Regions from separate parts of the Microbacterium sp. P26 genome, predicted to be linked through region 2. Evidence: predicted binding sites of a transcription regulator. Region 2 holds the regulator's gene; the other holds the start of a gene.
What was found. Region 2 encodes HspR, which represses chaperone genes until heat shock. Its sites were predicted from a motif close to AAGTTGAGTCNNNNNGACTCAACTT; they were not measured.
Positions count from the first base shown of each region.

Region 1 (15,983 bases), on a different contig from region 2:
CGAAGGCGTCGACCGCTGGGAGCGCGACCGCCTCGCGTCGGCCCGGCACGCCGCGCGCCTCGCCTTCCTCAACACCCTGCTGGGCCGCGCCTCCGGTCCGCGGGCGCACGCGGCCCGTTCCGCAGCGCTCCGCACCGCCCTGCGCGGACCGGGTGGCGCGCTGTTCACCCGGGCCTACGCGATGCGCCTCGACCGGGCGGCATCCGGAACCTGAGGACCGGCTCCTAGGAGACGACGAGCTGCGCGGCCAGCAGCAGCGCCGCGAGCATCGTCAGCTGGAACACCGCGCGGCCCGGAGGCCGCACCAGCACGAGCACCGCGGTGACGACCGCGACCACCACGACGGCCGTGAAGAACACCGTCCCGACGGCATTCGCCCCGCCCGAAGGCCCGAGCAGCACCGCGAGTGCTCCGACCACGATCCCGGCCGCGGCGATCAGCACCGACGCGCGGGCACCGAGGCGGTGCGGCAGCCCGCGCACGCCGGTGCGGCGGTCGTCGTCGAGGTCGCGCACGACGTTGGTGAGGTGCACGGCGGCGCCCAGCGCGGCTCCCGCGAGCGCCGCCCACGGCGCAGCAAGCTCCGGGTCGGGGCCGGCGAGGGTCGCGAACGAGGGGAAGAGACCGAAGCTCAGCACGAACGGCACGATCGAGACCGGGGTCGACTTCAGCCCGGCGTTGTACGCCCAGGCCGAGGCGAGGGCGATCGCGTGCGCCGCGACGAGGGCAGCCCCCAGCGGCGCGGACAGCAGCACGGCGAGCACGAGGGCTCCGACGGCCACGGCCAGGGCGCGCTCGGGCGTGAGGGCTCCCCCCGCGATCGGCTTGTCGGTGCGCCCGACCGTGGCATCGCGAGCGCCGTCGATCGCGTCGTTCGACAGTCCGACCGAGACCTGCCCCGCGAACACCGCCACGACCAGCAGACCCAGGCGCCACGGCTCGAGCCCCGCGGCGATGCCCAGCGCGAGGGAGAGGACGGTCACGACGAGCGTCGGCCCGGGGTGGGTCGCGCCCCACAGGGCCCGCAGGGGCGACCTCGTGGTCGCGGCATCCGTCACGGGTCCGACGCTACCGCGCTGCGGCGGTCCGCCGGCCCGCGGCGGTGCCGCTCGTGAACGACGGCGGGGATCCTCCGCGACGCGCCGGGAGCCGGCATCCGGAATCGGCGTGTCGACCAGGTGGCCCGCCGTCGTGCACGCGTGAAATGTCTTGGCACTCTCCTGTGTCGAGTGCTAATCTGGTCGTAGTTGAGCCACATGGACTCAACTTCACAGAACATCCGGGATGCCGAGTCCCGACCGATCGAAAAGGAGAACGACCATGGCCACCTACGACCCCTTCCGCGACCTCGACCGCCTCGCGTCGACACTCCTCGACGCCCGCCGCGGCGGTGGTCCGCGACGGATGCCGATGGACCTGTACCGCGACGGCGACCACTACGTGCTCGCGGCGGACCTCCCCGGCGTCGACCCCGGCTCGGTCGACATCGACGTCGACGGTCAGCTGCTCACGATCCGCGCCGAGCGCACCCTCGGCTCGGGCGAGGGCGTCAAGTGGATCACGCGCGAGCGCGAGACGGCGTCGTTCGTCCGCCAGCTCAACCTCGGACAGGGCATCGACACCGACGGCATCAGCGCGTCGTACCGCAACGGCGTGCTGAGCGTGACGATCCCGGTCAGCGAGAAGGCGAAGCCCCGCCGCATCGCCGTCTCGACCGACGACCGCGACGGTGTCATCGAGGCGTACGAGAGCACGCCTCAGCTCATCGAGCAGTAATCCGCACACGACGATGCCCCGACCCCCTCATCGAGGGTCGGGGCATCGTGCGGTGTTCGGGAGAGCTCTCAGAGGTCTTCGGGAGCGAGGTCGCCCTGGCCCTCTTCACCCAGCTCGACCACGCCCGGGTCCATGCCCTGCGAGTCGGTGCCGGTGGACTCGGGGTGGATGTCCTCGAGCGGGATGTCGCTGTCGTCGGCCGGGATCTCGGCCGGGTCGGCCCCGGTCGCGGTGGCCGGGTTGATGTCGGCGGGATCGGCGCCCTCGTCGAGGGCGGTCGTGGCGTCCCACTCCGCCTGGGCGGGGTCGAGCGCCGGATCGGGCTCGATGGAGGTGTCGCCGTCGCGCAGCGGCTGCACGCCTGCCATGGCCGCGTCAGAGGGCGTGGGGTCGATCGATGCGTCGCTCATGGGGGATCCTTTCGTCGCAGACCGCGGGTGGCGGCGGTTCTCTCATCAAACGGGGCTGCGGTCGCCCGCCGGTGCCCCTTGACAGGTCCCCGCGGTCGCCGTCGCCGTCGCACGCGGCCCCTGTCAAGGCGCTGGCGCCGTCGTCGTCGAGGACGCACGGTGAGGGGAGACGAGAGGATCCCCCATGCCCGACCCCCGTTCCACCGTGCCCGCGCGCGCGACCCCGCGCATCGTCGTGATCGGCGGCGGCAACGCCGGACTGTCGATCGCCGGGCGCCTGCACCGCGCCCGTCTCGGCGACATCACCGTGATCGAACCGCGCGAACAACACGTGTTCGCTCCCCTGCAGTCGCACATCGCCGGGGGCGCCGCCCGCGCCTCGGAGGCCGTCCGCCCCCAGGCCGACGTCATCCCGCCGGGGGTGAGGTGGCTGCGCGACGAGGCGTTCACGGTCGACGCCGACGCCCGACGCGTGCACCTGGTGTCGGGCGGTCGTATCGACTACGACCAGCTCGTCGTGTGCGCGGGCCTCCGCATGGCGTGGGAGCAGGTCCCCGGCCTTCCCGAGGCGATGGCGGATGCCACGGGCATCTCGAACTACGACTACGACCTCGCAGCCAAGGCCTCCCCCGCGCTCCGCGACTTCCGCGCCGGCACCGTGGTGTTCACGCAACCGCCCGAGCCTGCGTCATGCGGAGCCGCGGCGCAGAAGCCGATGTACCTCGCCTGCGACTGGTGGCGCTCGATCGGCGTGCGGGGCGCCATCCGGGTGGTCTTCGTGTGCCCCGACCCCGTGCCGTTCGGCATCCCCGCCATCGACCGCGAACTTGAGCGCAAACTCGACGAGTACGGCATCGAGGTGCGGTACAGCCGGGAGCTTCGAGCGGTGGATGCCGCGGCACGGACGGCGACGATCGGTCACGGCGACGCCGAGGAGACGATCGCCTACGACCTGCTGCACGCCGTGCCTCCGCAGCGGGCTCCCGAGTGGATCGCCGGCAGCGGCCTGGCGGCCTCGGACGACCCGCACGGCTTCGTCGACGTCGACCCCGAGACGCTGCAGCACACCCGGCATCCGGAGATCTGGGCCCTCGGCGATGCCGCGACCGTCGCCACGCGCCGGTCGGGCGGGGCGATCCGCCGGCAGGCTCAGGCGCTGGTGAAGAACATGCAGGCCGTCCTGGCCGGGCGCACCCCCACGGCGAAATACAACGGATACAGCGTAGTGCCGTTCACGGTGTCGCGGGGCACCGTCGTGTTCGCGGAGTTCGACCGCCAGGGGCGCCTGCAGCCCAGCGTCCCGTTCTGGCGCTCCCTGTACCGCGAACGGCGACTCTCGTGGATCGCCGACCGCCGCGTGCTGCCGTGGGTCTACTGGCACCTCATCCTGCGCGGCCGCGCCTGACCGCCGTCTCCCCGCGTATAGGCCACGATGCGCGATCCCTCAACCCCCGGGCCGTGGGCGGGGAGGCGCACGAAGACTGGGGGCAGCCCCGGAAGACACACAGGAAGAGGACACCATGGCCCAGGTCATCGAAACCATCGACGTCGACGTTCCCGTTCGCGTCGCCTACAACCAGTGGACGCAGTTCGAAGAGTTCCCGCACTTCATGAGCTTCGTGGAGTCCATCACGCAGAAGTCCGACACGCTCACGCACTGGAAGGTCAAGATCGCCGGAGCCGAGCGCGAGTTCGACGCCGAGATCACCGAGCAGCACCCCGACGAGCGCGTCGCGTGGAACAGCGTCGGCGGCGACGAGAACCACGCCGGGGTCGTGACCTTCCACCGCCTGTCCGACACCGAGACGCGCGTCACGGTGCAGATCGACTGGGCTCCCACCGGCGTCCTCGAGAAGCTCGGTGCCGCCTTCGGCGCCGATGACCACTCGGTCAAGAAGGATCTCGACAACTTCAAGAAGTACATCGAGTCGCGCGGAAACGAGTCGGGCGCCTGGCGCGGCGACGTCAGCTGACGTCACCTTCCGAACGAAAGCCGGGCTCGTCCACACGGACGGGCCCGGCTTTCGTCATGCCGGTCTCACCACTGCGGGTGGATCTCCGCCCGCAGACGCCGGTCGTACACGTCGCGCACGAGCGCGTCGAAGGCCGCGAGGTCGAAGCCCCCGTCGATCAGATCGGCCGCGGCGGCGTTCGCGGTGGCCTGCTGCACCGACCGGGCTCCCGGGATCACCGAGGTGATGCCTTCGCGCGACGCGATCCAGGCCAGCGTCGCCGCCGGCAGCGTCACGCCCTCGGGCAGGGCGTTCTTGAGCTCGTCGGCGGCCGACACTCCCTCGTCGAAGGGCACGCCCGAGAAGGTCTCGCCCTTGTCGAACGCCTCGCCGTTGCGGTTGTACGTGCGGTGGTCGTCCTTGTCGAACGTGGTGTCGTGCGTGTATTTGCCCGACAGCAGACCGCTCGCCAGGGGCACGCGCGCGAGCACGGCCACGTTCTTCTGGGCCGCGAGCGGCAGCACCTCGTCGAGCGGCTTGAGGCGGAACGGGTTGAAGATGATCTGCAGGTTGGTCAGGTTCGGCCGCTGGAGGGCCGACAGGGCCTGATCCATCGTCTCGACCGAAGCGCCGTACGCGGCGATGACCCCTTCGGCGACGAGCTGGTCGAGGGCGTCCCAGGTCGCGTCGTCGTCGATGACCGCCGACGGCGGGCAGTGCAACTGGACGAGGTCGAGGGTGTCGGTGCCGAGCAGACGCCGAGAGCGGTCGAGCCAGCCGCGGAAGTTCTCGATCGTGTAGTTCTCGGGCACCTGGTCTTCACGGCGGCCCATCTTCGTCGCGACGGTGATGCCCGTGGCAGCCGTGCTCCGGAGGAATTTGCCGATGATCTCTTCGCTGCGGCCGTCGCCGTAGACGTCGGCGGTGTCGAAGAGCGTGACGCCGGCGTCGGCCGAGGCCGCGAGCACCGACAGGGCCTCGTCTTCGCTCACCCCGCCCCAGTCGGGGCCGAGCTGCCAGGTGCCGAGGCCGATCGCCGAGACCTCGCGGCCGGTACGGGAGAGGGGACGCTGCTGCATTGCGGTTCCTTTCGAAGCTGCTCCGAGCCTACCCAGGGGCTCCGACATGGCAGGACGCACGCTCCGGATGCCGCGACCCGGTGACGCGCAACCCCGGTCCGCCCCGATGGATCGGCGCCTAGCGTGGCGGCACACCGACGGAAGGAACACCATGGACAGCCCCGCCGACCACCTGCCCGGAAGCGACGAGGAGAACCTCGTTCCCGAATCCGACGGTCTCGCCGCCGATGTACCCGCGGGCGCCGCCGGCGCCGACACGGGCGCCGTGGGAGCCGCGCGCATCGACCCCGACGACGAGGCGCGCGTGCAGGGCATCTCCAGCCAGAACGACCTGCCGGGGGTCGGCACGCGCGGCGCCGACGGAGAGCGCGAACACGGCGGCGACGGCGGCTCGACCTCGCGTCACACCGAAGACGTCGACACCGCAGACACCGACGACCACACGGTCGACGAGTCGGCTGAGAAGACGCCGGCCTCGCCCGCGCCCGGCGACGACGGCCCCGAGCCGCACGTCGACGCCGACGACCCGATCGCGAAGTTCCAGCCGGGGGTCGGTCGCGATTCGGCGGCCTCGAGCCGCATCGCGCAGACGCTGCCCGACCCCGACCGGGCCTGACGACCGCGGCGGGGCGGCCGGGAGAGCCGGTCGCCCCGCGCGTGCGGCGCGGTCCCTTCGACGGGCTCAGGGGCCCTCTGCGGGGCGCTGCGCTCAGTGCGCGAGGCGCAGGGCGTCTTCGGCGAGGTGGAAGAAGTCGCGCGTCGCGCCGGTGACCGCCGCGGCATCCGCCGACGACATCATCAGCACCACGATCGCCTCGCCGTCGTCGTCGCGCACGAACCAGCTGCCGGTCACGACGCCCCGGCTCGAACCACCCTTGAAGGCCACGTACGGCCACGTGCCCACGTCGAGGCCCTGTCCGGGGTTCTCGCTCAGGATGCCGAGCACCTCGGCGTCGCCCGTCTGCTGCAGCGCTCGGTGCACCCCGGCGACATCCGCGGCCGAGGCGAACCAGTCGAAGCCGTCCTGCCACATGGGCGCGACGACCGCCGCGCCGTCGACGGCGAGCGGCGCGGCGTCGATGCGGTCGAGCAGAGCACGCTTGCCCGCGACGTCGGCGGCGGCCCACTCCTCGCGGGGCGCCGGATCCCCCCAGCCGAGCGTGAACAGCTCCTTCGTCGAGACGAACGGCACCAGCACCGCGGGGTCGGCGTGTCCGCTGCGAGCGACCGCCGCCTCGACTCTCTCGCGGCCCAGTCGGCCGATCAAGAGGTCGGTCGCGGTGTTGTCGCTGATGCGGATCATCGCCGACGCAGCCTCGCGCACCGTCACCTCGGTCCCGGTCGCTTCGTCCTGCAACTCGCCGGAGGGGAGGCTGAGGTCGGCGTCGCCGAGCACGAGCATCTCGTCCCACGACAGATCGCCGGATGCCACGGCATCCGTCACCGCGAGCAACACGTACAGCTTGAACACCGAAGCGAGCGGGGCCGGTCGTGCGCTGTCGATCTCGAGCATCTCGTCGTCACCGCGGACCACCAGCGCGCTGACGTCGCCCGGCAGGGCGCGCAGCCGCTCCTCGACCTGGTCGAGCGAGGTGGAGGGCTCCCAGGGCGCGGCGACCGGGCCGAAGACCATGCCGGTGATGCGGTCGTCCGCGTCGATCATGAGCGTCAGATCGAAGGGGTCGCCCAGGCTCCCGGCGACGGTGGCGACCGCCTGGGTGTCGGTGCCCTGGTAGGCGGTGACGGTGAAGGGGGCCGCGGGCCGGATCTGCCCGTTCAGCAGTTCGGCGACCTGCTCCGCCGACACCTGCTTCTGGAAGTCCTCGTCCAGGACGCGGGCCCAGGTTCCGGGGGTCGTGTCGTTTTCGGCCTCGAGCTGGTCGAGAACCCACGTCATCCGCTCCCCCACCGCGGTGGAAGGGATGTCGACGGAGGCCGCACGACTCGAACGGGACTCGGGGGCCGCGCTCGTGCACGCGGTGAGCGCGGCGACGGCGAGGACGGACAGGGCGGCGGCGAGGCGACGGGCGAGAGTCACGGTGATCCTTCCGGGGGGCGGGGATACCTCCACGCTACGGATCGCCCACGCCCCATCGCCTCCCCCTGTCGAGGGAGATCAGCCGCGCTCGATCACCGCCCCACGAACAGGAAGGCGGTCGCCGCCAGCACCACGAAGACGCCTCCGGCGATGCCGTAGTAGGTCCAGTTGGTCGTGCGCGTGACATCCGAGGAACGGTCTCGGACGGGGAGACCTGCTCCGCTCGTCGCGCCCCGCTCCGGTGCGGGCGCCGCCGGCACGGCGGATGCCGCGACACCATCCCCCGCAGCCGGTGAGGCGGCGGCGGGTAGGGCGGGGAGCGCGGGTGCCGCGGTCGCGAGCGAACGGCCGACGACCTCGAGCACCGCGAAGACGCGCTGCCACACAGCCGGATCGGGGACGGACAGGCGACCCGGGTGGTAGAGGAACAGCCAGCCGTCGACGATCTCGAGATCGAACGCGAGGTCGTCGGTGAGCAGGGCTCCCAGTTCGGGCGTCACCACCGCGGCGGCCCACGCGGCATGCTCGGGCGCGACGTACACCGACCCGGCATCAGGGCGGCCTGCGATCGGCGACGGCGAGACGCCGGGCAACGCCGGCAGCGGTGTCTCGGCGCGCGCGCGTGCCGTCTCGACGATGAGCCCGGGGGTGGCGAAGGGCAGGCGCACGGCTGCGTACCCCCACTCGACGCTGAACTGGTTGAGGTTGACCGTGAAGGAGGAGGCGCTGTTGCCGATCTCGAGGGCGGCCGGCCCGGGAACGCGCACGATGTCGCCCGCTCGCTGCAGCTGACGGCTGCGCCCGCGGTCGTCGCGGAAGACCACTCCCGGGAAGGGCTGCGAGCCCGCACCGACGAAGTACTGCCATCCGTTGGCCGCTGCGAAGGCCGACACCGCCTGGGCGTCGGGCTTGAGCTTCGGGTCGCGATGGGGCGGATCGACCAGGGCGTCGTACGCGACGGGGGTGGGAAGGGCGATCCAGCTGTCCTGCTCGTGGGCATTCACCGTCACATCATGCCCGCCGCACCCTTTCCCTCGGCTGCGACTACCCCGGATGAGTCCGCCTCACTAACATCGACCCGGCGAAAGGAAGTGGGGAACCTTGATCGAACCAGATGTGGAGGCGCGCGAAGCCGCGCTCCGGAAGATCGATGCGCAGGTGGCGGGGGCAGCGGTGCACGCGGAACGGATGCAGATCCTCGCGGCGAGCATCGCCTCCGTCGACGCGACCGAGCGCTCGCACAACGACGAGCTTTCGGTGACCGTCGATGTGGCGGGCCGCCTTCTCGACGTGACCTTCAGCGATCGGGCCCTCGATCTGGGCCGGGAACGGCTGGCAGAGGTGCTGCTGACGACGGTGCGCGCGGCCTATCGCTCCGCCTCCGAGCGCAGCGTCGAGCTCGCCGCCGAGGTGCTCGGTGAGGACTCCCCCACGGTCACCAAGATCCGCACCGATGCGGAGACCCGCATGCCACCGCTCCCCCACGAGGGCGAGGGGCGGGACGCATGACTCACGAGATCGCGATCGACTGCGACATCCTCGACGCCCACGCCGCCAAGGTGAGCGCCATCGCGCAGCGGCTCGAGGCCCCGATCGGCGCCATCGGCTACATGACCCTGGGCTCCGACGCCTACGGGCTCATGTGCGCGGCGGCCGCGGCGCCGACCACGCTCATGGGTGTGGGCGCGGGGGCCTCACTCGCCGCCACGCGCGAACTGCTCGAGCGATCGAGTCGCATCGTGAAGCTCATCACGCGCGACTTCGCCGAGTGCGAGGCCACCGCGATCGACGGCATCCGCACCCTGGACGCCCAGCTGGGCGGAGGGGTGGCGGTATGACCCCGGTCGGCTGGGGCGGTGTCGTCACCGGGAACGCGGCGGCCGCCGGGAACTCGCTGATCGTGGCCCCCGAGATGCCGGGGTGGATGGACGGAGTGGGGCCGTTCGAAGACGGATTCAACGTCGCCGAGAGCCTGTCCACCGGCGACTGGGTCGGCGCCTCGCTCAACATGGGTTCGATCGCGCTCGACGTGGCCTCGGCCATCATGAACCCGATCGCGACGCTGGTCTCGCTCGGGGCCGGCTGGGTGCTCGAGCACGTGTTCCCCCTCAGCGACTGGCTCGACCAGTTGACGGGCGACCACCACATGGTCACCAGCTACGCCGCCACGTGGGCCGGGGTCGCCGAAGCCGTGCATTCCGCAGGTGCCGACCTCGAGGCGAGCATCCCGGATCTGCAGAGCCTCAGCGGCTTCACCATCGACACCTACCGGGCGTTCCTGACGACGATGGCGTCGGCGCTCGACACGGCCTCGATGATGGCGAAGGGCGTCGGCATCGCGGTCGAGTTGCTCTCCACCATCGTGAAGGCCGTCCACGACCTGGTGCGCGACGCCCTCAGCGACCTCGTGGGCTACGTCGTGCAGGCGCTGGTCGAGATCGCGGCCACGCTGGGCGCCGCGACTCCCGTGGTGGCAGCCCAGGTCGCGATCAAAGCCGCCGACTGGGCCGCGCTGCTGGCGAAATTCGTGAAAGACCTCATCCGGTCGGCCGGCACCTACGTCGACCTGACGAAGTCGCTGAAGGACGTCTATGACGGCGTGAGCGAATCGCTGAGCTCGCACATGCGCACCGCATGACGCCGAACGAGGCGCCCGACCGGCCCCGCGTCGTCATCGCCGGGGCGGGCGGATTCGTGGGCGGATCGCTTCGCGCGGCGTTCGCGGAGGAGGGCTACGAGGTGGTGACGATCGGTCGGTCGGGGCCGATCGTCTGGGGCGACACCGCGGCCATCGCCCGCGCGGTCGACGGTGCCGACGTGCTCGTGAACCTCGCCGGAAAGATCGTGTCGTGCCGGTACACCGACGCGAACCGCGACGAGATCCTGCGCTCGCGCGTCGACACGACGAGGTCGCTGCACCGCGCCGTGAGCGCCGCGCGGCGACCACCCCGCGTGTGGATGAACGCCTCCACCGCGACCATCTACCGGCACGAGACCGAGAGCGGCAACGACGAGATCGACGGCATGATCGGCGACGGGTTCTCGGTGGATGTCGCCACCAGCTGGGAGCGCGCGTTCTTCGACGGCGACCTCCCCGACACACGGAGGGTCGCCCTGCGCATGGCGATCGTGCTCGGCGACGGCCCCGCCACCCGCATGCTGTTCGCCCTGGCCCGCCTCGGGCTCGGCGGGCCGCAGATCGACAGCTGGTGGTTCCCGCATCGCCGCTATCGCGGGATCGGCGCGCACCCCACGGGCCCGGCGCTCTCGGGGTGGCACCGCACCTCGGGCCGGCAGCGGTTCAGTTGGATCCACATCGACGACGTCGTGGGGTCGGTGCGGTTCCTCCGCGACCGCGAGGATCTCGCCGGTCCCGTCAACCTGTCGGCCCCGGAGGTGAGCGACAACCGCACGCTGATGCGCGAGCTGCGGCGCATCGCGCGGATGCCCTTCGGGCTCGCGGCCTTCCGCTGGATGCTCGACCCCGCCATGGCGTTGCTGCGCAACGAGCCCGAACTCGTGCTCAAGAGCCGCTGGGCCGTGCCGCGCGTCCTGCAGGAGGCCGGCTACGTGTTCCGGCACGAGGCGCTGAGGCCGGCGCTCGTGGCCGTCGCAGCCCAGCGCCCGCCGCGGGCACGCGACCTGTTCCTCGCCTGAACGCACGAACGCCGCCCGCCGCGACGTCTGTCGCGCGGGGCGGCGTGGTGGACGCGGAGCGTCAGGCCTTGCGGCGGATGAAGCGCATGAGGGCGGCGATCACACCGATGATCAGGATCATGATGCCGATCCACAGCAGGAACTTCACCGCCTCGACGAAGACGCCGAGGAACAGCAGCACGAGACCGACGATGACGAGGATGATGGCGAGAGCTGGCATGTCTCCACCCTGCCCGGCGTCCGCGATCCGGCCCACGCCCTTGACACCGTCGACGGCGCACGGCAGAACGCATGTCAAGAGCCTCGGCCCCGCGGCATCCGGGGACTACCGTCGAATCACCACGACCCCGAGGAGGCGGCTATGGCTGATCACCACGTTCCCGGCCATGACGGCGACCACGTCGACGGACATGCGGGCGCACACGGCACCGGACCCGGCGAGGGCGAGTACACCGACGTGCAGCTGCCGGACGGCACCGCGGATCGCGGCAGCTCCGACCAGCCCGGTGAGTACGTCGACCGCGAGAACGCCGACGGCAGCACCTCTCGTCCGCGTGCCGACGAGGCGGGCTCCTACACCGACGTCCAGCTGCCCAGCGGCGACCGCGACGGCGAAGACGTGGGCGACCCCGGCGAGTACACCGACCGCGATCGCTGAGCGCTCAGCGTTCGAGCGTCGTGCGCGGAGAGACGCCGTAGGCCGCCCGGTACGCGGTGGCGAACACGGCGGGATCGGCGTACCCCCATCGCGCGGCGATCTGCTCGGTGCTCGTCTCGTCGGCGTGCGCGTCGAGCAGGTCGGCGTGCGCGGCGCTGAGACGGGCGAGTTCGAGATAGCCCTCGGGCGACTCGACCACCTGCCCGTTGGCGGCGAACGCGCGACGCAGCCCGTCGATCGAGGTGCCCGCGGCGCGCGCGGCATCGTCGATCGTGACCGGCAGCGAGGCGTGATCGTCGATCCACGCGGCGGCGGCGTTGTAGATCGACGCCTGGGCAGCGGCCGACGCGCGACGCTCGCGCGGATCGCCGACGAGGGCGAAGCTCTCGAGTGCCGCGACAGACAGCGCGCGGTACACGTGAGCCCGCACGAGCGGTTCCGCGAGGACCGGAACCTGCGTCAGGGCCCATCGCTGGGTCGCCAGCCAGTAATCGCGCAGGCGCGGAGTGACGGGGTCGGTCCCGGCGAAGCGCACGCTGAGCTCCTCGTCGCCGTAGACGGTGCGCGCGGTCTGCGTCAGTCGCTCGGCATCGAACGAGACGACGTCGAGACGGCAGTGGTCGGCGAGCGCGCGCAGCTCGTCACCGGGTTGGATGACACCCGGCGCGACGCTGTACTCACCGTCCCAGCGACCGATCCGCCAGGCGTACCCGGGAGTCGAGCTGCACACGTAGAAGCGGTCGGATTCGTAGGCCAGATCGACGCGGGACTCCCACTCGAGTCGTCTCAGCGCGAACGCGCCGTCGCCGACGAGTCGCTCGGCGTAGACGGCGTCGTCGGCCTGCAGGTCGACGTGACCGTACTGCGCGCGCAGCCACGCGTCCGTCGCGGCGATGTCGTCGGTGCGGACCGAGGTGTCGTAGAAGTCATTCATGGTGCGAGATACCGTTCACCTGAATGACGCGGCACTGAAGCCCATGATAGTTAACCCGCAGCCTCACGCCCCCCAGAAGGACACGACCATGGCCGACTCGCCCACCATCCGCCCGATCACCACCGACGACGCGGGAGAGGTGCTGACCATCCAACGCGCCGCGTTCGCGAGCGAGGCGCTCATCTACGGCGACCCCGACATGCCCCCGCTCACCCAGACGCTCGAAGAGCTGCGGGCGGAGCTCGTCGAGAATCTCGGGTGCGTCGCGGTCGACGGATACCGCCTCGTCGGAGCCGTCCGCGCGCGCCGCGACGCGGATCTGCTGCTGATCGGCCGCCTCGCGATCGCGCCCGATCAGCAGGGCGCGGGGCTCGGGTCGGCGCTCCTGGCGGCCGTCGAGCAGCGCGGTCGCGACGAGGGGGCGACGACCGCGGAACTCTTCACCGGCGGCCTCAGCGAGGCCAACCAGCGCCTGTACGAGCGCGAGGGCTACCACCGCTCGGAAGAGACCGCCGACGGCGAGATCTTCTACCGCAAGTCGCTCACCGACTGACCTGCCGTAGCGAGGTCCCTGAGCCCGTCGAAGGGACCGGAGGCTTCGACGAGCTCAGCCACCCCCGCTCCGTGCACGACAGAGGGCCGCCGTCCGAACCCCGGACGACGGCCCTCCCCGCGCGCGACGCTTACGGCGTGGGCATGCCGCCGTTGACGTTGAGCGTCTCACCGATCACGTAGCTCGACTCCGCCGAGGCGAGGTAGACGTACGCCGGGGCGAGCTCGGCCGGCTGGCCCATGCGACCGAGAGGGGTCTCCTCGCCGAACTCGTCGACCTTCTCGTCGGGCTGGCCGTCGGTCACCTGGAGCGGGGTCCAGATGGGGCCGGGAGCCACGGCGTTGACGCGGATGCCCTTGGGCGCGAGCTGCTGACCGAGCGCCTTGGTGAAGGTGTTGATGGTCGCCTTGGTCGAGGCGTAGTCCACGAGGATCGGAGCCGGCGAGTAGGCCTGGATCGAGGTCGTGTTGATGATGGTCGAACCGGGCTTCAGGTGCGGCACGGCCTCTTTGCAGATCCAGAACATCGCGTAGACGTTGGTCTTGAACGTGTCGTCGAACTGCTCGTCGGTCAGGGTGGTGACGTCTTCGTTGAAGATCTGCTTGCCGCCGTTGTTGACGACGATGTCGAGGCCGCCGAGGCCCTCGACCGCTTCCTTCACGAGCGTGCGGGCGTACTCGCGCTCGCGCAGGTCGCCGGGGATCTGCACGACCGTGGCACCGGCTTCGCGGAGGATTCCGGCGATGCGGTCGGCATCCTCCTTCTCCTGCGGCAGGTACGACATCGCGACCGAGGCGCCCTCGCGGGCGAAGGCGATCGCGGTGGCGGCACCGATGCCCGAGTCGGCGCCGGTGATGAGGGCCTTGCGCCCCTTCAGCCGCTCGGTGCCGACGTAGGTGTCCTCGCCCAACTTGGCCTTGGGCGTCAGCTCGGCGTCGAGACCGGGCTCCTTCTGGTCCTGCGACTGCGGGTCGATGTCGGCGTACAGCTTCGACGGGTCGGTGAACGTGTACTGCGTGCTCATGGCGAGTCCTTTCAGGGGGGTGGATGCCGAGACCCGGGGGCCTCGGCGGAGGGTCAGTGGCCGCCGAGGTCGGCGGGGTCGACGACTTCGCGGATGACGAGGGCGGCGTTGATGAGGGCGAGGTGGCTGAGCGCCTGAGGGAGGTTGCCCCAGAAGGCCCCGTCGTCTTCGGCGATCATCTCGGAGTAGACGCCGACGTCGTTGCCCTGGGCGACGAGGGCGTCCATCGCCTCGATCGCCTCGGCGTGCCGGCCGACGCAGGCCAGGGCGGTCGCCCGCCAGAAGGCGCACGCGACGAAGGTCTGCTCCTCCTGGTCCATGCCGGTATAGCGGTAGACGAGGTGGTTCTCGGTCGTGAGGCGCTCGGTGATGGCATCCACCGTCTTCGACATGCGCTCGCCCCGGTCGAAGCCCGTCGGAGCGTGCAGCAGCACCGAGGCGTCGAGGTCCTCACTGCCGGGGGCGAGCGTGTACGTCTGCAGGTCTTCCGACCAGCAGTGCTCGTCGACCCAGTGATGGATGCGGTCGCGCTCGGCGCGCCAGCGGTCGCTGTTGTCGGGGATGTGGCCGCCGGAGGCGAGCCACTGCGCATCGTCGAGCGCCTTCCAGCAGCCCATCTTCGACGAGGTGTAGTGCCGCAGCTCGGGGAGCTCCCACATGCCCGAGTCCTCGAGACGCCACAGGTCGCACGTGCGGTCGGCGACGTCGGCGAGCAGGCGCCCGGTCTGGATGTCGAGGCGGTTGCCGGCCTCGACGTAGGTGCGGCAGAGGGCGATGAGGTCGCCGTAGACGCCGAGCTGCAGCTGCCCCTGCGCCGGGTTGCCGGTGACGACGGGCTGATTGCCGTTCCATCCCGGCACCTGGTGCTTCTCGAGCCCGATCTCGGCGTCGCCGTCGAGGGTGTACATCACCTGTACTTCGGGGCCGTTCTTGCGGATCGTGCGCAGCAGCCACGAGATCGCGGCGTGCGTCTCTTCGCGCAGGCCGAAGCCGACCCAGGCGTGTGCGGTGTAGGCGAGGTCGCGCACCCAGGCGTAGCGGTAGTCCCAGTTCTTCCCGCCGCGCGGGTTCTCGGGAAGCGACGTCGTGGCCGCGGCCGCGATCGCACCGGTCGGGCTGAACAGCAGGAGCTTGAGGGCGAGGGCGCTGCGCTGCACGTCGTCGGCCCAGGGGCCGTCGTACGAGAACTCGTCCGACCACATCTCCCAGCCGCCGATGGTGCGGTCGATCCCGCGGTCGACGTTCTTCGCGTCGGGAACACGCAGGGGCTCTCCCTCGGTCGCGGCGATCACCAGCAGGTGACGCGACCCCTTCTCGGTCGTGAAACCGCCGTCGATGCTCTCGTTGCCGGCATCCGGATCGCCGTGAAGACCGTGCTCGTGGCCCGTCACCGCGAGCGAGACGTGTCCGATGCGCATGATCGAGAAGCCGTCGATGCGCTCGGTCCACGGGGCGGCGGAGCGCAGCATGGTGCCGGGCTGCACGCACCAGGCGAACTCGACCTCGCCTTTCACCCCGTCGACGCGGCGGGCGAGCTCCGCCCACGGCAGGCGACCGGCAATGCCGGTGACCATCGCATCGGTGACCGTGGCGACCCCGGTGTCGGTCGTGAACGTCGTCTCGAGCACGTTCGTGCGCGGGATGTAACGACGGGTGACGGTGTACTCCCCGACCGGGGCGAGCTCGATGCAGCCGCCGGCCGACTCGTCGACGAGGCGCGCGAAGACGGGCCGCGAGTGGATGTTGGGCAGCGGCAGCCAGTCGACCGATCCGTCGAGGCCGATCAGGGCGACCGTGCGACCGTCGCCGATCGCGGCGTAGTCGCGGAGGGGGCGAGAAGGCGAGGGCGGATGCAAAGGCACGACGCTCACGCTAGGAACGCGGCGGCGGAACGGAGCCGGG
Region 1 is NZ_JAMAXZ010000007.1:95,824-111,806, reverse strand. It holds gene M3667_RS13710 (NAD(P)/FAD-dependent oxidoreductase) at 1-214, shown strand, start outside; gene M3667_RS13705 (UbiA family prenyltransferase) at 225-1,058, opposite strand; gene M3667_RS13700 (Hsp20/alpha crystallin family protein) at 1,321-1,776, shown strand; gene M3667_RS13695 (sugar ABC transporter ATPase) at 1,845-2,186, opposite strand; gene M3667_RS13690 (NAD(P)/FAD-dependent oxidoreductase) at 2,371-3,591, shown strand; gene M3667_RS13685 (SRPBCC family protein) at 3,707-4,159, shown strand; gene M3667_RS13680 (aldo/keto reductase) at 4,225-5,217, opposite strand; gene M3667_RS13675 (hypothetical protein) at 5,369-5,833, shown strand; gene M3667_RS13670 (Cpe/LpqF family protein) at 5,927-7,255, opposite strand; gene M3667_RS13665 (hypothetical protein) at 7,348-8,259, opposite strand; gene M3667_RS13660 (YbaB/EbfC family nucleoid-associated protein) at 8,357-8,764, shown strand; gene M3667_RS13655 (hypothetical protein) at 8,761-9,093, shown strand; gene M3667_RS13650 (hypothetical protein) at 9,090-9,893, shown strand; gene M3667_RS13645 (epimerase) at 9,890-10,912, shown strand; gene M3667_RS13640 (hypothetical protein) at 10,974-11,132, opposite strand; gene M3667_RS13635 (hypothetical protein) at 11,274-11,570, shown strand; gene M3667_RS13630 (AraC family transcriptional regulator) at 11,575-12,504, opposite strand; gene M3667_RS13625 (GNAT family N-acetyltransferase) at 12,593-13,057, shown strand; gene M3667_RS13620 (SDR family oxidoreductase) at 13,188-14,081, opposite strand; gene M3667_RS17140 (Vmc-like lipoprotein signal peptide domain-containing protein) at 14,283-14,411, shown strand; partial or broken gene M3667_RS13615 (glycoside hydrolase family 15 protein) at 14,357-15,943, opposite strand.
Region 1: a site for HspR is predicted at 1,245-1,269, ahead of M3667_RS13700 (Hsp20/alpha crystallin family protein). Genes of this name have one in related genera too.

Region 2 (15,983 bases):
GGCTGCCGCGGCGACGTCGTGCTCTGGAACGCGCTGCTCGAGCCCACCGCGGTCTGGCGCGACGGCATCCGCATCGCCTGACCCACCCTCCGCGAGCGGATCGCCCCCCACTCGGCCGGGGGCGATCCGCGTACGGGTGTCAGCGCACGGCGACCTGACCGCCGGTCACCGAGATCGACCGGGTGGTCGCCCCCGACGCCGACAGCGACCAGACGGTGTCGGCCACGAAGTACCCGCGGTCGAGGTCGGTCTGCGTCACCGTGTGCCGCGGGGTGGAGCAGGTGTAGGCGCCGTTCGCGGCGAGATTCGACCATCGGCAGTTGCCCGCGCCGGCCGGAAGGAACGGCGAGAAGTCACCGCTCGTCGGTGTGACCGTGACCGTTGTCGACGAGGTGTTCTGCACGCGGAAGGTGTACGGCACCTGCTCGCCCACCTGGTAGGGGGTGGTCGCCAGGTTCCGCGAACCGTCCGCCCGGGCGCCGGTGATGGTCGCCGACAGTGCGCCTGCCGGGGCGGTGACGCTCACGGTCGCCTGGCTCGTGCGACCGTCGTTCGCGGTGAAGACCGCGGCGACGTTCTGCGTTCCGGATGCCGCCGATGCGGCGGTGAGTGTCACGGTGACCGTTCGAGAGGCGCCCGCGGCGAGAGTGGAGACGGCTGTGCTGCCGGCGGTCCATCCCGAGGGCGGTGCGAGCGTGAGTGTGCCCGTCAGCGCCGCCGCTTCCTGGTTCGTCACGGTCACCGGAACCTGCACGGTCTGTCCCGGCTGGATCGTCTGCGCGGGTGCCGCGAGCGGGGCGCACGCGTAGTTCAGCCAGGGCTCGTCGAACGTCGACAGCTGCATGTCGTTCGTGTAGCTCTTCTCCCACAGCACGCCGATGCGTCCGTCCTCGAGCGTCGTCGCGCTCGAGTAGGCGAAGAACCCGGTCGTGATGCTCCGCAGGCCCGGCCAGGTCTGTCCGTCGTCGCACGAGACCCTCACCGCGCCGTTCACACGGTCGCCGTTCGCGCCGTTGTTCGCGTTCGTGAAGACGAGCTTGCGCGCATCGGCGGATCCGGACGGGGCGTCGGGGTGCATCCGGATGATCGAGGCGTTGTTGGTCGGGTCGGGTAGTTCGGCGTCGGAGGTGACCGCACCGTACGTGGCGCCACCGTCGGTCGAGACGGCGGTTTTGCGCAGTCGCCCGTTGGCGCTGTCGCGGGAGTTGAGCATCACGCGTCCGTCCGAGAGCTCGACGACCTTGTTCTCGTCCATCCCGGTGCCGACGTTCGCCCCCTTGGTCCAGGTCGCCCCGTGATCGTCGGAGTACACCGAGTACGCCTGGATCGCGGTCGATCCGTTCGACTGCAGCACGGTGCCCGCGAACTGCTGGATGAGACGGCCCGCGTGCGGCCCGTAGCGCAACTGGATGCCCTCACCCGAGGTGGCGAAGGTTCCCTTCACGTCGCCCGCGACGGGGGCTGAGGCGCCGCCGGCCGCGGGCTTGGTCACGCTCGTGATGAGTCGCGGTGCGCTCCAGGTGAGTCCGCCATCGTCGGAGTGGGCGACGGCGGAGCTGAGGATGTTGCGGTCGCTGTCGAGGTTGCCGTAGCCGCTGTTCTGGAAGCTGACGTCCTTCGAGTACACGAAGAACGCGAAGACCCGGCCGGTCGACCGGTCGGTCACGTAGCTGGGGTCGGAGTATCCGAACTTCGGTCCTGACGCGTCCGCCGCCTTCCCTGCCGCGACCACGGTCTGCGGACCCCAGGTCGCCCCGTTGTCGGTGGAGCGCCGCTGCACGATCGAGTTCGGATTCGGTGCATCCGCCGCGCTGCCGGGGCGTGCATCCCAGGCCGCGAGAACGACGCCGTCGCCGAGGTGGGTGAGGGCGGGGATGCGGTAGAAGTAGTTCGCCGGGGTGCGATCGGCGGCGAGATTCTGGGCGGCGTACGAGCCCGGTGCCGACGAGGGGTCGGTCGGGTTTCCGGATGCCGCCTGGGTCGGCGCCACGAACGCTGCGGCCAGGAGGGCGCCGATCGTGACGCCGACGCACACTGCTCTGCGCGTACGGGGGAGGGGGAGGGAGGCGCGCTTCATCGTCGGAGCCTTTCGTTGGTGGACTGACATCAGAGGTCAGATGTCCAACGATAGGGGTGAAGGCGCGATGCCAAGGGTCGGGCGCAGCGCGCGGAGCCTCTGGCGGCGTGGGCCCACCCGCTGCGGCTTCGTTTTCTACGGCACCCACGCAAAAGGTCCGTTCCATCGCCAGGGCGATGAACCGAACCTCCGAGGGGCTGACGGGAATCGTCCCTCCCGCCCCTCCACGGCCCGACTGCGTCGGCCCGCGGAGCCTCCGGCGGCAGGGGCCCACCCAAGGGTTCGCTTCACGGCAACACGAAAGCCCTCCCGAACGGCCTGCGGCCGCCCGTGAGGGCTTTGGAGGGGCTGACGGGAATCGTCCCCACCGCCTCTCCACGCGCCGCTGCGCAGCGCGCGGAGCCTCTGGCGGCGTGGGCCCACCCGCTGCGGGTTCGGTTCCTACGGCACCCACGCAAAAGGTCCGTTCCATCGCCGAGGCGATGAACCGGACCTTTGAGGGGCTGACGGGAATCGAACCCGCGCTATCTGCTTGGGAAGCAGAAGTTCTGCCATTGAACTACAGCCCCGTGCGCCTTGCGGCAGCCCGGCCAGCATAACAGCGTCGTCGCCGCATCCCTCGGCATCCGCCCCCGAAGCCGCCTCCGCCGGCGAAACCGCATCCGTTCGTCGAGCGCGCATTCCCTTGCGTGCGACGGCGTGCGTTCTCGGCGAACGGATACGTCTTCGCGCGCCACACGCGAGACCACGCCGGTCGGATCGACGCGGCGCAGCGGCGCGAGCGGGGTGAAACCCGTCAGCGCGAGCGCGGGCCCCGCCCGTAGGCTGTGGGCGTGCTGCTCTCCGATCGCGACATCCGGACCGAACTCGACGCGAAGCGCCTCGGTCTCGAGCCCTTCGACCCGGCCATGGTCCAGCCCTCGAGCGTCGATGTGCGGCTCGACCGGTACTTCCGGTTGTTCGACAACCACAAGTACCCCTTCATCGACCCGGCCGAGGATCAGCCCGAGCTCACCCGTCTGATCGAGGTCGACCCGGACGAGCCGTTCATCCTTCACCCGGGGGAGTTCGCCCTCGGTTCGACGTTCGAGCGCGTGACGCTGCCCGACGACATCGCCGCGCGCCTCGAGGGCAAGTCGTCGCTCGGGCGGCTGGGCCTTCTGACCCACTCGACCGCGGGCTTCATCGACCCCGGCTTCTCGGGACACGTCACGCTCGAGCTGTCGAACGTCGCGACCCTGCCGATCAAGCTCTGGCCCGGAATGAAGATCGGCCAGGTCTGCTACTTCCGCCTCACCTCGCCGGCCGAGAACCCCTACGGCTCGGGTCCCTACGGCAACCGCTACCAGGGGCAGCGCGGTCCGACCGCGTCGCGCTCAGCGCTCAACTTCCACCGCACCGACGTCGGCTCGACCGACGCCGGATCCGCGGGACGCTGAGCGCCGGCATCCGCCCCCGAATACGCCGAGGCGGGTGAGACCCGGCCTCTCACGCCGTGTCTCACCCGCCTGAGCGGTTGCTCGCGGATCACTCCGCGACCGGGCCGCGCTCCGTGTCGGAGGGGGTGCCGGATGCCGTGGACTCGCGCCCGCGGCTGAACCCGGCGTCGAAGCCGCGCTCGTAGGCGCGCTGAGCCGCTCGAGGTCCGCGGCCGTGACCGCGCTCGCCGTCGCCGTGTCCGCGCCCGTGACCGAAGCCCGGGCCGAACCCGTGACGGCGCTCGCCGTGCCCGCGTTCGCGTCCGTGACCGAAGTCGGGTCCGAGGCCGTGGCCGTGGCGGGCGCCGCGCTCGCCACGGGCGTGCTCGGTGTCGCCGTCGTGCGCTCGGGGGCCGCCGTGTCCGCGACGGTCCTCGCCGTCAGCGTCGCGGTCGACACCGCGCGCTTCGGGGTCGAACCCGTAGCGCTCGCCCGGACCGAAGGGTCCGAAGCCACCGCGCGGACCGAACCCGGGGCCGAAGCCGCCGCGCGGACCGAATCCGGGGCCGAAGCCACGGCGCGGACCGAACCCGGGGCCGAAGCCACGGCGCCCGCGGTCGTCGCCCGACTCCTCATTCAGGCCCAGTGCACCTTCGAGGGTGCCGAGGGCTGCGACGAGACGCTCGAGCTCGTCGGTCGGGATGTCGGCGAGCAACGCCGAACGATCGGCGTCCAGCCGGTCGAGGACCGCGCGGCCCTCGTCGGTGAGCGCCCAGCCGTCGTCGGTGGAGGTGATCCATCCTCGGTCGGCGAGGGCGGAGACGCGCTTGCCTCCGCGAGCGAGGCGCTCGGCGACCCAGGGGGCGTCGATGCGGCCGTCGATGTCCCGCAGGAGGAAGACGGTCTTGGGGTGCAGGTCGCTGTCGCGCAGCTGCGCGAACAAGCGGTGATGCAGCGCGTGGCCGACCGTCGTGAGGCGATGGGCGAGGCTGCGGGGATCCAGAGGTGTGGAGGTGTTCATCAGGGTGTCCTTTCGTGGGCGGAAGTTCCGCCGATGCATGTCATGTGACAACGGATGTACTGTGACATGTATTCCCGATGCTTGTCAAGCGACATGTAAAATCACCGCATGGCATCCGACCCCGCCGATGAGATCGCGGCCGCCCTCTCCCGACTGCGCGGTCGCCGACCACGTCCGCCGTTCCCGCCCGAGGCGCCGCACCACCACGGAACGGGCCACGGCGCAGGGCACGGAGGACGCGGCGGCCCCTGGGGTCACGGCGGTCCGCCATGGGCCGACGCCGCCGCGGGCCGGTTCGCCGGCCCCGCGCGCCTCCGCATGCTCGACGCCCTCATCGCGGCATCCGGATCGCTCTCGGTCAGCGAGATCGCCGAGGCGGTCGGCGTCGATCAGCCGCGCGCGTCACGCCTCGTGCAGCAGGCGGTGCAGATGGGCCTCGTCGAGCGCGAGCCCGATCCCGAAGACGCCCGCCGCACCCGCGTGCGTCTCACCGCGCAGGGCGAGGGACTCGTCTCCGGCTTCCGCGGGCGCCGCCGCGACGCGGTGCGTTCCGCCCTGGAGTCGTTCACCGACGCCGAGCGCACCGAATTCGCCCGCCTGCTGGCGAAGTTCGCCGACGCCTGGCCGCGCGACTGAACGCCGGAGCGTCGGCCGCGTTCCCGGCATCCGGATGCCGCGCACCGGGCGCCTCGGCCCTGCGTGCACAACTCCTGAAAATTCGGTGTGCGCCGGGGTTGCATCCGCGTGATTCCGGGGCCGCGCCCCGTATCGCCGTCGGATCTTCCGGAGTTGTGCACGCCGAGGGCCGGACGGATCCGCGGCCAGCGGTTCCGGATGCCGCCGGCTCAGACGATGACGGCGGGCTTCGCCTTCACCGGGAGAAGCAGCAGCAATCCCGCACCCAGGATCAGCACGATGCCCAGGATGCCGAGGCGCGTGTCGCCCGTGATGCCGACGAAGAGGGCGAACAGGCCGGGGGCGAGGAACGACACGGCTCGGCCTGTCGTGGCGTAGAGGCCGAAGATCTCGCCCTCCCGCCCCTCGGGGGCCACGCGGGCCAGGAAGGACCGGCTCGCCGACTGCACGGGGCCGACGAAGGCGCACAGGCCGAGGCCGGTGATCCAGAACGCGGTCTGCGACGTTCCGATGAGCAGCACGGCCCCGCCGAGCACGATGAGTCCGATCAGCGAGATGACGATGACCCGCTTCGGGCCGAACCGGTCGTCGAAGCGACCGGCGATGAAGGTGCTCACTCCGGCGACCACGTTCGCGGCCACCGCGAAGTACAGCACCAGCGTCGAGCTGAAACCGAACACCTGCGCGGCGATGATCGCGCCGAACGTGAAGACGCCGGCGAGGCCGTCGCGGAAGACCGCGCTGGCCACGAGGAAGAGCAGAACCTGACGGCTGTCGCGCCAGAGCGCACGCAGTGTTCCCCACAGCACCACGTAGGAACGGAAGAAGCCGACGCGCACCTGGCGACGGCGGGCGGGGATCTCCGGCACGCGCAGCAGCACGGGGATGGCGAATGCGCCGAACCAGAGGGCGGATGCCAAGACGGCGAGGCGGATGTTCCACCCGCCCTCCTTGGTCACGGCCAGGAGCCCGCCGGCATCCGGATCTCCGAAACTCTGGATGAACAGCGCGAGCAACAGCAGCAACAGCACGATCCCGCCGACGTAACCCATGCCCCAGCCGAAGCCCGAGACCCGGCCGATGTTCTCGCGAGTGGAGACCTGCGTGAGCATGGCGTAGTAGTTGACGCTCGCGAACTCGAAGAAGACGTTGCCGACCGCGATGAGCGCAGCGCCCAGCACGAGGAACGACGGCGTCCCTTCGACGAACACCATCGCCGCCATCGCCAGCACGACCAGGCCGGTGTTGATGCCGAGCCAGAGCTTGCGGCGTCCGGTGCCGTCGGATCGCTGTCCGAGCACCGGGGCCACGAGGGCCACCACGATTCCGGCGATCATCAGCGCCACGCCCACGAGGGTCGCGTTGTCGGCGAGAGCGCGCACGAGGGCCGGGTTCTTGTCGTCGCCGTTCGCCGCCGCCACGATCGCCGGGTCGACGAACAGCTGACTGGCCAGATAGGTGCTGAAGACGAACGTCGTGACCACGGCGTTGAACGCCGCCGAACCCCAGTCCCAGAGGGCCCAGGCGATCACCGGTCGCCGAGGGGTGGTCGGGGCTTCGGTGGCGCCGGAGGAGGACATGTCGGTCACGCTAGGGTCCTTCGGTGAACGCCCGGTTCGGCGGGCGAGGCAGCCGCGCCATCGTCGGCGCACGCCCTCAGGCTAGACCTCGGCCCGCGCGCGAGCGCGGAGGAGACTACCGTGGAGTCATGGCATCCGAAACCCCCGTCGACTCCGCTGAAGCCGAGACCGCCCCCGAAACGCTCACCTTCGCCGATCTGGGACTGGATGCCGCTGTGCTGAAGGCCCTCAAGGACGTGGGCTACGAGACCCCCTCCGCGATCCAGGCCGCCACGATCCCCGTGCTGCTGCAGGGCCGCGACGTCGTCGGCCTCGCGCAGACCGGTACCGGCAAGACCGCCGCGTTCGCGCTGCCCGTGCTGTCGCAGATGGAGACCGGCCACAAGAACCCGCAGGCCCTCGTGCTCGCGCCGACCCGCGAGCTCGCGCTGCAGGTGTGCGAGGCGTTCGAGAAGTACGCCGCGCACATCAAGGGCGTCTCGGTGCTGCCCGTCTACGGTGGCCAGGGCTACGGCCAGCAGCTGTCGGCCCTGCGCCGCGGCGTCGACATCGTCGTCGGTACCCCCGGTCGCATCATGGACCACCTCGACAAGGGCACCCTCGACCTGAGCGAGCTGAAGTACCTCGTGCTCGACGAGGCTGACGAGATGCTCAAGATGGGCTTCGCCGAAGACGTCGAGACGATCCTCGCTGACACCCCCGCCACGAAGCAGGTCGCACTGTTCTCGGCCACGATGCCGGCGCAGATCCGCCGCATCTCGGCGCAGTACCTGAACAACCCCGAAGAGATCACGGTCAAGACCAAGACCGCGACCTCGACGAACATCACCCAGCGCTACCTGATCGTGTCGTACCAGCAGAAGATCGACGCGCTCACGCGCATCCTCGAGGTCGAGAACTTCGAGGGCATGATCGTCTTCACCCGCACCAAGAACGAGACCGAGACGGTCGCCGAGAAGCTGCGCGCCCGCGGCTACACCGCCGCCGCGATCAACGGCGACGTCGCCCAGGTGCAGCGCGAGCGCACGGTCAACCAGCTCAAGAGCGGCAAGCTCGACATCCTCGTCGCCACCGACGTGGCCGCGCGAGGTCTCGACGTCGACCGCATCAGCCACGTCGTTAACTACGACCTGCCCATCGACACCGAGTCGTACGTGCACCGCATCGGCCGCACGGGCCGCGCCGGCCGCACCGGTGACGCGATCAGCTTCGTCACCCCGCGCGAGCGCCGCATGCTCACCGCGATCGAGAAGGCGACGCGCCAGCCGCTGACCGAGATGTCGCTGCCGAGCGTCGACGACGTCAACGCCACGCGCCTCACCCGTTTCGACGACGCCATCACAACCGCCCTCGAAGACACCGCCGCGATCGCGACGTTCCGCGACGTCGTCGCCCACTACGTGGCGCACCATGACGTGCCCGAGGCTGACGTGGCCGCAGCTCTCGCCGTGGTCGCCCAGGGCGACACCCCGCTGCTGCTCGAGGCCGAGGCCTTCCGTCAGCCGCGTTTCGACAGCGAGCGTCCCGCCCGCGACGGCGGTTCGCGCGACGGTGGTTCGCGCGACGGCGGCTCGCGCGACGGCGGATCCCGCGACGCCGGCCCGCGCCGCGACACCTCCGGCCGCTTCGCGACGTACCGCATCGCGGTGGGTCGTCGTCAGCGCGTCGAGCCCCGTCAGATCGTCGGTGCCCTCGCCAACGAGGGTGGCCTGCGCCGCAACGACTTCGGTGCGATCCAGATCCGTCAGGACTTCTCGCTCGTCGAGCTGCCCGTCGACCTCTCGAGCGACACGATCGACCGCCTCGCCGACACGCGCATCTCGGGCCAGCTGATCGACCTGCGCCTCGACGCCGGCGGCCGTTCGGCCAAGCGCAGCGACCGGCCGCAGCGCCGCGATCGCGACCGCGACTGAGTCACGTTCGCGGTCGAGACCGCGACTGAGTCACGTTCGCGGTCGAGACCGCGACTTAGTCACGGCATCCGTTCGACGCCCCCGTACCCCGTTGAGGGTGCGGGGGCGTCGGGCGTGGTGGGGGCGCCGCTCACTGGGCGTGTGGCGGTCCGCGGCGCCCTGGCTGGGGCGTCGGAAGTGGCCCCGGGGCGGGGAACGTGGTTTCGGGGCCGTGGGGGACGCCCCGGGGTGTTCGAGCCGGTCGTCGGTTTTCTGGGGCGTGGTTCGTGGCCCCGGGGCGTTTGGGCCCGTCGTCGGGGTTTGTGGGGCGTTGAAAGTGGCCCCGGGGCGGGGACCGTGGCCCCGGGGCCGTGGGGGACGCCCCGGGGTGTTCGAGCCGGTCGTCGGCTTTCTGGGGCGTGGTTCGTGGCCCCGGGGCGGGGACCGTGGCCCCGGGGCCACATGGGGCGGTGGGCCCTCGCGGTTTCGGGGCGAATCTCGTCGTTCGGGGCGTGAAAATGCCGCCCCGAACGGCGGAATCCGCCCCAAAGCGAGGTGCCGGGACACGGCGCAACCGCGGCACTCGCGCGAGCGCGGTCCATGGCATCCGGATGCCGAGACGACGGCGACCCGCCCTGCACTGCGCAACTCGCGCCCATCGGTACACGGAAGTTGAGCCAATTCATATCAAGTCACCTTGACCTCGTGGAGGGGGTCCGATAACCTTGAGTCATCGCGGCTCAACCCGCGCAGAGACTTTCACCAGAACCCCGAGTGCGGCAACGGCCGTGCTCACAAGCAAGGAGACACATATGCCCCGTGCAGTGGGAATCGACCTCGGTACGACCAACTCCGTCGTGAGCGTGCTCGAGGGTGGCGAGCCCAAGGTCATCGCCAACGCCGAGGGTTTCCGCACGACCCCCTCGGTCGTCGCCTACACGAAGGACGGCGAGGTGCTCGTCGGCGAGACCGCCAAGCGCCAGGCCGTCACCAACGTCGACCGCACCATCTCCAGCGTGAAGCGCCACATGGGCACCACCTGGAGCTTCGACGTCGACGGCAAGAAGTGGACGCCGCAGGAGATCTCGGCCCGCATCCTGCAGAAGCTCAAGCGCGACGCCGAGGAGTACCTCGGTGACAGCGTGACGGATGCCGTCATCACGGTCCCCGCGTACTTCAACGACGCCGAGCGTCAGGCCACCAAGGAGGCCGGCGAGATCTCGGGCCTCAACGTGCTGCGCATCATCAACGAGCCCACCGCCGCGGCCCTCGCGTACGGCCTCGACAAGGGCAAGGAAGACGAGCTCATCCTCGTCTTCGACCTCGGTGGCGGAACGTTCGACGTCTCGCTGCTCGAGGTGGGCAAGGACGACGACTTCTCCACGATCCAGGTGCGCGCCACCTCGGGTGACAACCGCCTCGGTGGAGACGACTGGGACCAGCGCGTCGTCGACTACCTCATCAAGCAGTTCAAGGACACGACCGGTGTCGACGTCTCGGGTGACAAGATCGCCCTGCAGCGTCTGAAGGAAGCGGCCGAGCAGGCCAAGAAGGAGCTGTCGAGCTCGACCTCGACCAGCATCAACCTGCCGTACCTGTCGCTCACCGACACGGGCCCCGTCTCGCTCAGCGAGACCCTCACGCGCGCCAAGTTCGAGGACCTCACCAAGGACCTCCTCGACCGCACCCGCAAGCCCTTCTCCGACGTCATCCGCGAGGCCGGCGTGAAGGTCGACGACATCGCCCACGTGGTGCTCGTCGGCGGCTCGACCCGCATGCCCGCGGTCGCCGAGCTGGTCAAGAAGGAAACCGGTAAGGACGCCAACAAGGGCGTGAACCCCGACGAGGTCGTGGCCGTGGGCGCAGCCCTGCAGGCCGGTGTCCTCAAGGGCGAGCGCAAGGACGTCCTGCTCATCGACGTCACCCCCCTGAGCCTCGGCATCGAGACCAAGGGCGGCATCATGACCAAGCTCATCGAGCGCAACACGGCCATCCCGACCAAGCGCAGCGAGACCTTCACCACCGCCGACGACAACCAGCCGTCGGTCGCGATCCAGGTCTTCCAGGGCGAGCGCGAGTTCACCCGCGACAACAAGCCGCTCGGCACCTTCGAGCTCACCGGCATCGCGCCGGCTCCCCGCGGCATCCCGCAGGTGGAGGTCACCTTCGACATCGACGCGAACGGCATCGTGCACGTCTCGGCGAAGGACAAGGGCACCGGCAAGGAGCAGTCGATGACCATCACGGGCGGCTCGTCGCTGCCCAAGGAGGACATCGAGCGCATGGTGCGCGAGGCCGAGGAGAACGCGGCCGACGACAAGAAGCGCCGCGAGTCCGCCGAGACCCGCAACCAGGCCGAGACCCTGTCGTACTCGATCGAGAAGCTCATCAAGGAGAACGACGACAAGCTCCCCGCCGAGGTCAAGACCGAGGTGCAGGGCGACGTCGACGCGCTCAAGACGGCTCTCGCCGGTGACGACGACGACGCGGTCAAGACCGCGTTCGACAAGCTGAACGCCAGCCAGGGCAAGCTCGGCGAGGCCATCTACGCCTCGTCGCAGGCCGCGGGTGAGCAGGCCGACCCCAACGTGGGCCAGCCCGGCAACGGCGAGACGCCGAACCCCGAGGAAGACGTCATCGACGCCGAGGTCGTCGACGACGAGAACCCCGACGAGAACAAGAAGTAAGCAGAGACCATGGCACACAAGGACGACGAACAGCCCACGGGCTCGGGCGCCGGTCCTGACGAGACGGGGCCGGAGGAGAACACCTCCGGCCCCGCGCCGTCGGGCGACCAGCCGGAGTCTTCGGAATCGGATGCCGATGGCCTGACCATCGACGACATCCTCGGCGCCGAACAGACGCCCGAGGCGGCCGCAGAAGGAGCCTCCTCCGACAAGGAGGCCTCGCTGCTGATCGATCTCAAGCGCCTGCAGGCCGAGTACGCCAACTACCGTCGGCGCACCGAGGAGCAGCGCGAGCGCGAGATCGAGCGCGCCAAGGGCGAGGCCGTGAAGGGCCTGCTGCCCGTCATGGACGACCTCGACCGCGCCGCCAAGCACGGCGACCTCGTCGAGGGCAGCCCCCTCTCCGCGATCGGCGACAAGGTGCGCGCCGTGGCCGAGCGCCTCGGTGTGGTGTCGTACGGCGCCGTGGGCGACGTGTTCGACCCGCAGCAGCATGAGGCGATCTTCCAGGCCCCCACTCCCGGCGTGACCGAGACCACGATCCTCGAGGTCGTCGAGGTCGGCTACCGCCTCGGTTCGGTCGAACTGCGACCGGCCAAGGTCGTCGTCGCCGTGCCGGCCTAAGAGGAGGACACATGGCGAGTCAGGACTGGTTCGACAAGGACTTCTACAAAGTCCTCGGTGTCGACAAGAGCGTCAGCGCTGCCGATCTGAAGAAGACGTATCGCAAGCTCGCGCGCCAGTACCACCCCGACTCGAACCCGGGAGACGCGAAGGCCGAAGCGAAGTTCAAGGAGATCAGCGAGGCCTACTCGGTGCTCAACGACCCCGAGCAGCGCGAGGAGTACGACCAGATCCGGGCCATGGGCTCGGGGGCGCGCTTCTCGGCTCCCGGGGCCGGGGCGGGTGGCGGTTTCGACGACGTCTTCAGCCGGTTCGGTCAGGGGCGGGGTCAGCCCCAGGGCGGCTTCGACGACTTCTTCACGATGTTCGACCAGCAGGGCGGGGGCTTCGGTTCCGGCCGGTTCGGTCAGACGACGGGCGGATTCCGTGGATTCGGCGGCCCGCAGAAGGGCTCCGACGTCACCGCGCGCACGACGATCGACTTCGTCACCGCGGCCAAGGGAGAGACGATCACCCTCGCGGGTGAAGACAATGTGCCCTTCAAGGTGAAGATCCCCGCCGGTGTGTCCGACGGGCAGAAGATCCGGCTGCGGGGCCGCGGACGCAAGTCACCCGACGGCGGCGAGAGCGGCGACATCGTCGTGACCGTGGCCGTGCGCCCCCACCCGGTCTTCACGCGCGACGGACTCAACCTGCGCATCACCGTGCCCGTCACCTTCACCGAGGCGGCGCTGGGCGCGACGATCGAGGTGCCGACGCTCGGGGGAGACCCCGTGCGCCTGCGCGTCGCCCCCGGCACCCCGTCGGGGCGCGTCCTGCGCGTCAAGGGTCGCGGGATCTCGACCACCAAAGGCACCGGCGATCTGCTCGCCGAGGTCCAGGTCGCGGTTCCCGCTCACCTCGACGACGCGGCGCGCGAAGCCCTCGAGCGCTTCCACGAGCTCGAACCCAAAGAGAACCCCCGCGCCGACCTGATGTCGAAGGCGCGATAAACACACGCGAGTCGCCGAGGTTCTCGGCATCCGATACGACAGGATGCCGAGAACCCGGCACCGCACCCGGCACGACGGAAGAGGTGAAGACGTGTCCGAAAGAGAGATCGACGAAGACGCCCCGATCTTCGCCATCGCCGCAGCCGCCGAGCTGTCGAACATGCACCCGCAGACGCTGCGGCAGTACGACAGACTCGGCCTCGTCGTGCCCGCGCGCACCCAGGGCGGTTCGCGGCGTTACTCGAGCCGTCACGTGCAGCAGCTGCGCGAGGTCGCGCGGCTGTCGGGTGAGGGCATGAGCCTCCCCGCCATCGCGCGTCTGCTCGCGCTCGAGGAGCGCGTGCATGAGCTCGCGCGTCGCGTGAACGACCTCGAGCGTCAGCTCACGATCGAGCGGCAGTCGCGTCCCGGCGCCCGCGTCTTCGCGGCCGGGGCCACCGGTTCGGTCGTCACGCTGCGCCACGGGGCGCGCGTGCGCCGTGCCACCGACATCGTGCTGTGGCGTCCGCGCGACATGCACGGCGACTGACGCCGCCCTACGCGGTCTATGCGCTGGGCGAGGTCCCTGCGCGCCCCGAGGTCCTTGAGAGCCCCGAGGTCCCTGAGCGCCCCGAGGTCCCTGAGCGCCCCGAGGTCCCTGAGCTTGTCGAAGGGACCGGGATGCCGCGGGCGCGCGGCGCTCCGACGGGCTCAGCCACCCCTCCCGCGTCAGGCCGGATCGATCCGCAGCACGGTCGGCGCCTCGCCCAGCTGAAGGTCGTCGACCACCCGGACCGTGCGCGCCACGGCATCCACCGCGTCGATGACCGTGCCGAAGCGCTGGCGGTCCGAGCACACCGCGGTGACGGTCACGAAATGCGAGCCGGTGTCCCACGTGTACGTGGCGAACGGCGGCGTCTTCGGATCGCTCGGCAGGGGCATCGCGAGCTTCTCGCCGACGCCGAGGTGCGGATTGCGGAACGACTCGGTGTCGTCGTACTCCATCGGCATCATCGCCCGCGCCGTGCGCAGCTGCGGCGTGGCCTCCTGCAGCTGCGCCATCACGACGAGCAGCTCCGGATCGTTCTTCCAGACCCACACGAGCACGCGTCCGCCCGCGCGGCGCATGAGCAGCGGCGCCGCCTGACTCAGGATCCACGCGAAGGCGCCACCGCCGGGGCGGGGCGCGGCGCCGACCGCCTGATTGGCCTGGCTGAGCAGCATTCCGATCGCCGCCTTGCGGTGGCGGCGGCCACGGAATCCGAGGGAACCGGTCACGGGCACCCAGAGATCGGCGGGAGCGTCGGCCTGCAGTCGAGACATGCGCTCAGCCTACGATCCGGGGCCTGTGAGACGGATGCCGATCAGCCGCGTTCGCGACGGGAGAACGCTCCCACGGCCGTGGGGGTCGCCGATGTCGGAGGTCGGTGCCAGGCTGTAGTTCGCGGTCATCGCGACCGCGTCGATCTCCCGGAGGGCCTCGTGCTCGGCAAACTCCTCATCCGCTATCTCGCGCGCTATCGCTGGCTGCTGGTCGCCATCCTCGTCTTCCAGGCTGCGTCCGCCGTCGCGACGCTGTACCTGCCGCGTCTGAACGCCGACATCATCAACCTCGGCGTCGCCCAGGGCGATACCGGCTTCATCTGGTCGCGCGGCGGGCTCATGCTCGTCATCTCGCTCGGACAGATCGTGGCATCCGTGATCGCCACGTACTTCGCCGCGCGGGCGGCGATGGCCGCCGGCCGCGACATCCGCCTCGACGTCTTCGAGCGCGTGAGCGGCTTCTCCGAGCGCGAGTTGTCGCAGTTCGGCGCGGGGTCGCTGATCACCCGTAACACCAACGACGTGCAGCAGGTGCAGATGCTCGCGATGATGGGTGCCACCATGCTCGTCAGCGCCCCGCTGCTGGCCATCGGCGGCATCATCATGGCGCTGCAGCAAGACGTCGGACTCAGCTGGCTCATCGCGGTGGCCGTGCCGGTGCTGGTCATCGCCGCCGGCCTCATCATCGCGCGCATGGTCCCGCTGTTCCGCAGCTACCAGACGAAGCTCGACGGCGTGAACCGCGTCATGCGCGAGCAGCTCACCGGCGTGCGCGTCGTGCGCGCCTTCGTGCGCGAGCGCATCGAAGAAGAGCGCTTCCGCGAGGCCAACACCGACATCCTCGTCGTCGGCCGCAAGGTCGGCTCGCTGTTCGTGCTGCTGTTCCCCCTCGCGATGCTCGTGCTCAACGTCACCGTGGTGGGCGTCATCTGGTTCGGCGGAATCCAGGTCGACGCCGGCGGGGTCGAGATCGGCACCCTGTTCGCCTTCATCCAGTACGTGGCTCAGATCCTCGGCGGCGTGCTCATGGCCAGCTTCATGACGGTGATGATCCCTCGCGCCGCCGTGTCGGCCGAGCGCATCGGCGAGGTGCTCGACAGCCGCTCGACCCTCGAGCGTCCGGCGAACCCCGTCGAGCGTCTCCCCGAACCGGGGGCGGTCGAGTTCGACGACGTCGCCTTCGCTTACCCGGGCGCCGAGTCGCCGGTCGTCTCGGGCATCAGCTTCACCGCGCGCCCCGGCGAGACGGTCGCGATCGTCGGCTCGACCGGCGCCGGCAAGACGACCCTCGTCTCGCTCATCCCGCGCCTGTTCGACGTGACCTCGGGCGCCGTGCGCGTCGGCGGCGTCGACGTGCGCGAGGCCGACCTCGACGTGCTGTGGAAGAGCATCGGGCTCGTTCCGCAGCGTCCGTTCCTGTTCAGCGGCACCGTCGCCTCCAATCTCCGGTTCGGACGCGAAGACGCCACCGACGACGAGCTCTGGCACGCTCTCGAGATCGCGCAGGGCCGAGACTTCGTCGAGGCGATGGAGGGTCGGCTCGAGGGGCGCATCGCCCAGGGCGGCACCAACGTCTCGGGCGGTCAGCGTCAGCGCCTCGCGATCGCTCGGGCCATCGTGCACCGCCCGGCGGTGCTGGTCTTCGACGACTCGTTCTCGGCGCTCGACCTCAGTACCGACGCTCGATTGCGACAAGCCCTGTGGCGCGAACTCCCCGAGGTGACGAAGATCGTCGTCGCGCAGCGCGTGTCGAC
Region 2 is NZ_JAMAXZ010000008.1:148,983-164,965, forward strand. It holds gene M3667_RS15095 (N-acetylglucosamine-6-phosphate deacetylase) at 1-81, shown strand, start outside; gene M3667_RS15100 (exo-alpha-sialidase) at 140-2,077, opposite strand; tRNA gene M3667_RS15105 (tRNA-Gly) at 2,576-2,646, opposite strand; gene dcd (dCTP deaminase) at 2,911-3,516, shown strand; gene M3667_RS15115 (hypothetical protein) at 3,605-4,516, opposite strand; gene M3667_RS15120 (MarR family winged helix-turn-helix transcriptional regulator) at 4,625-5,152, shown strand; gene M3667_RS15125 (MFS transporter) at 5,362-6,732, opposite strand; gene M3667_RS15130 (DEAD/DEAH box helicase) at 6,861-8,645, shown strand; gene dnaK (molecular chaperone DnaK) at 9,437-11,311, shown strand; gene M3667_RS15140 (nucleotide exchange factor GrpE) at 11,321-11,935, shown strand; gene M3667_RS15145 (DnaJ C-terminal domain-containing protein) at 11,947-12,927, shown strand; gene M3667_RS15150 (heat shock protein transcriptional repressor HspR) at 13,019-13,456, shown strand; gene M3667_RS15155 (hypothetical protein) at 13,636-14,229, opposite strand; gene M3667_RS15160 (ABC transporter ATP-binding protein) at 14,389-15,983, shown strand, end outside.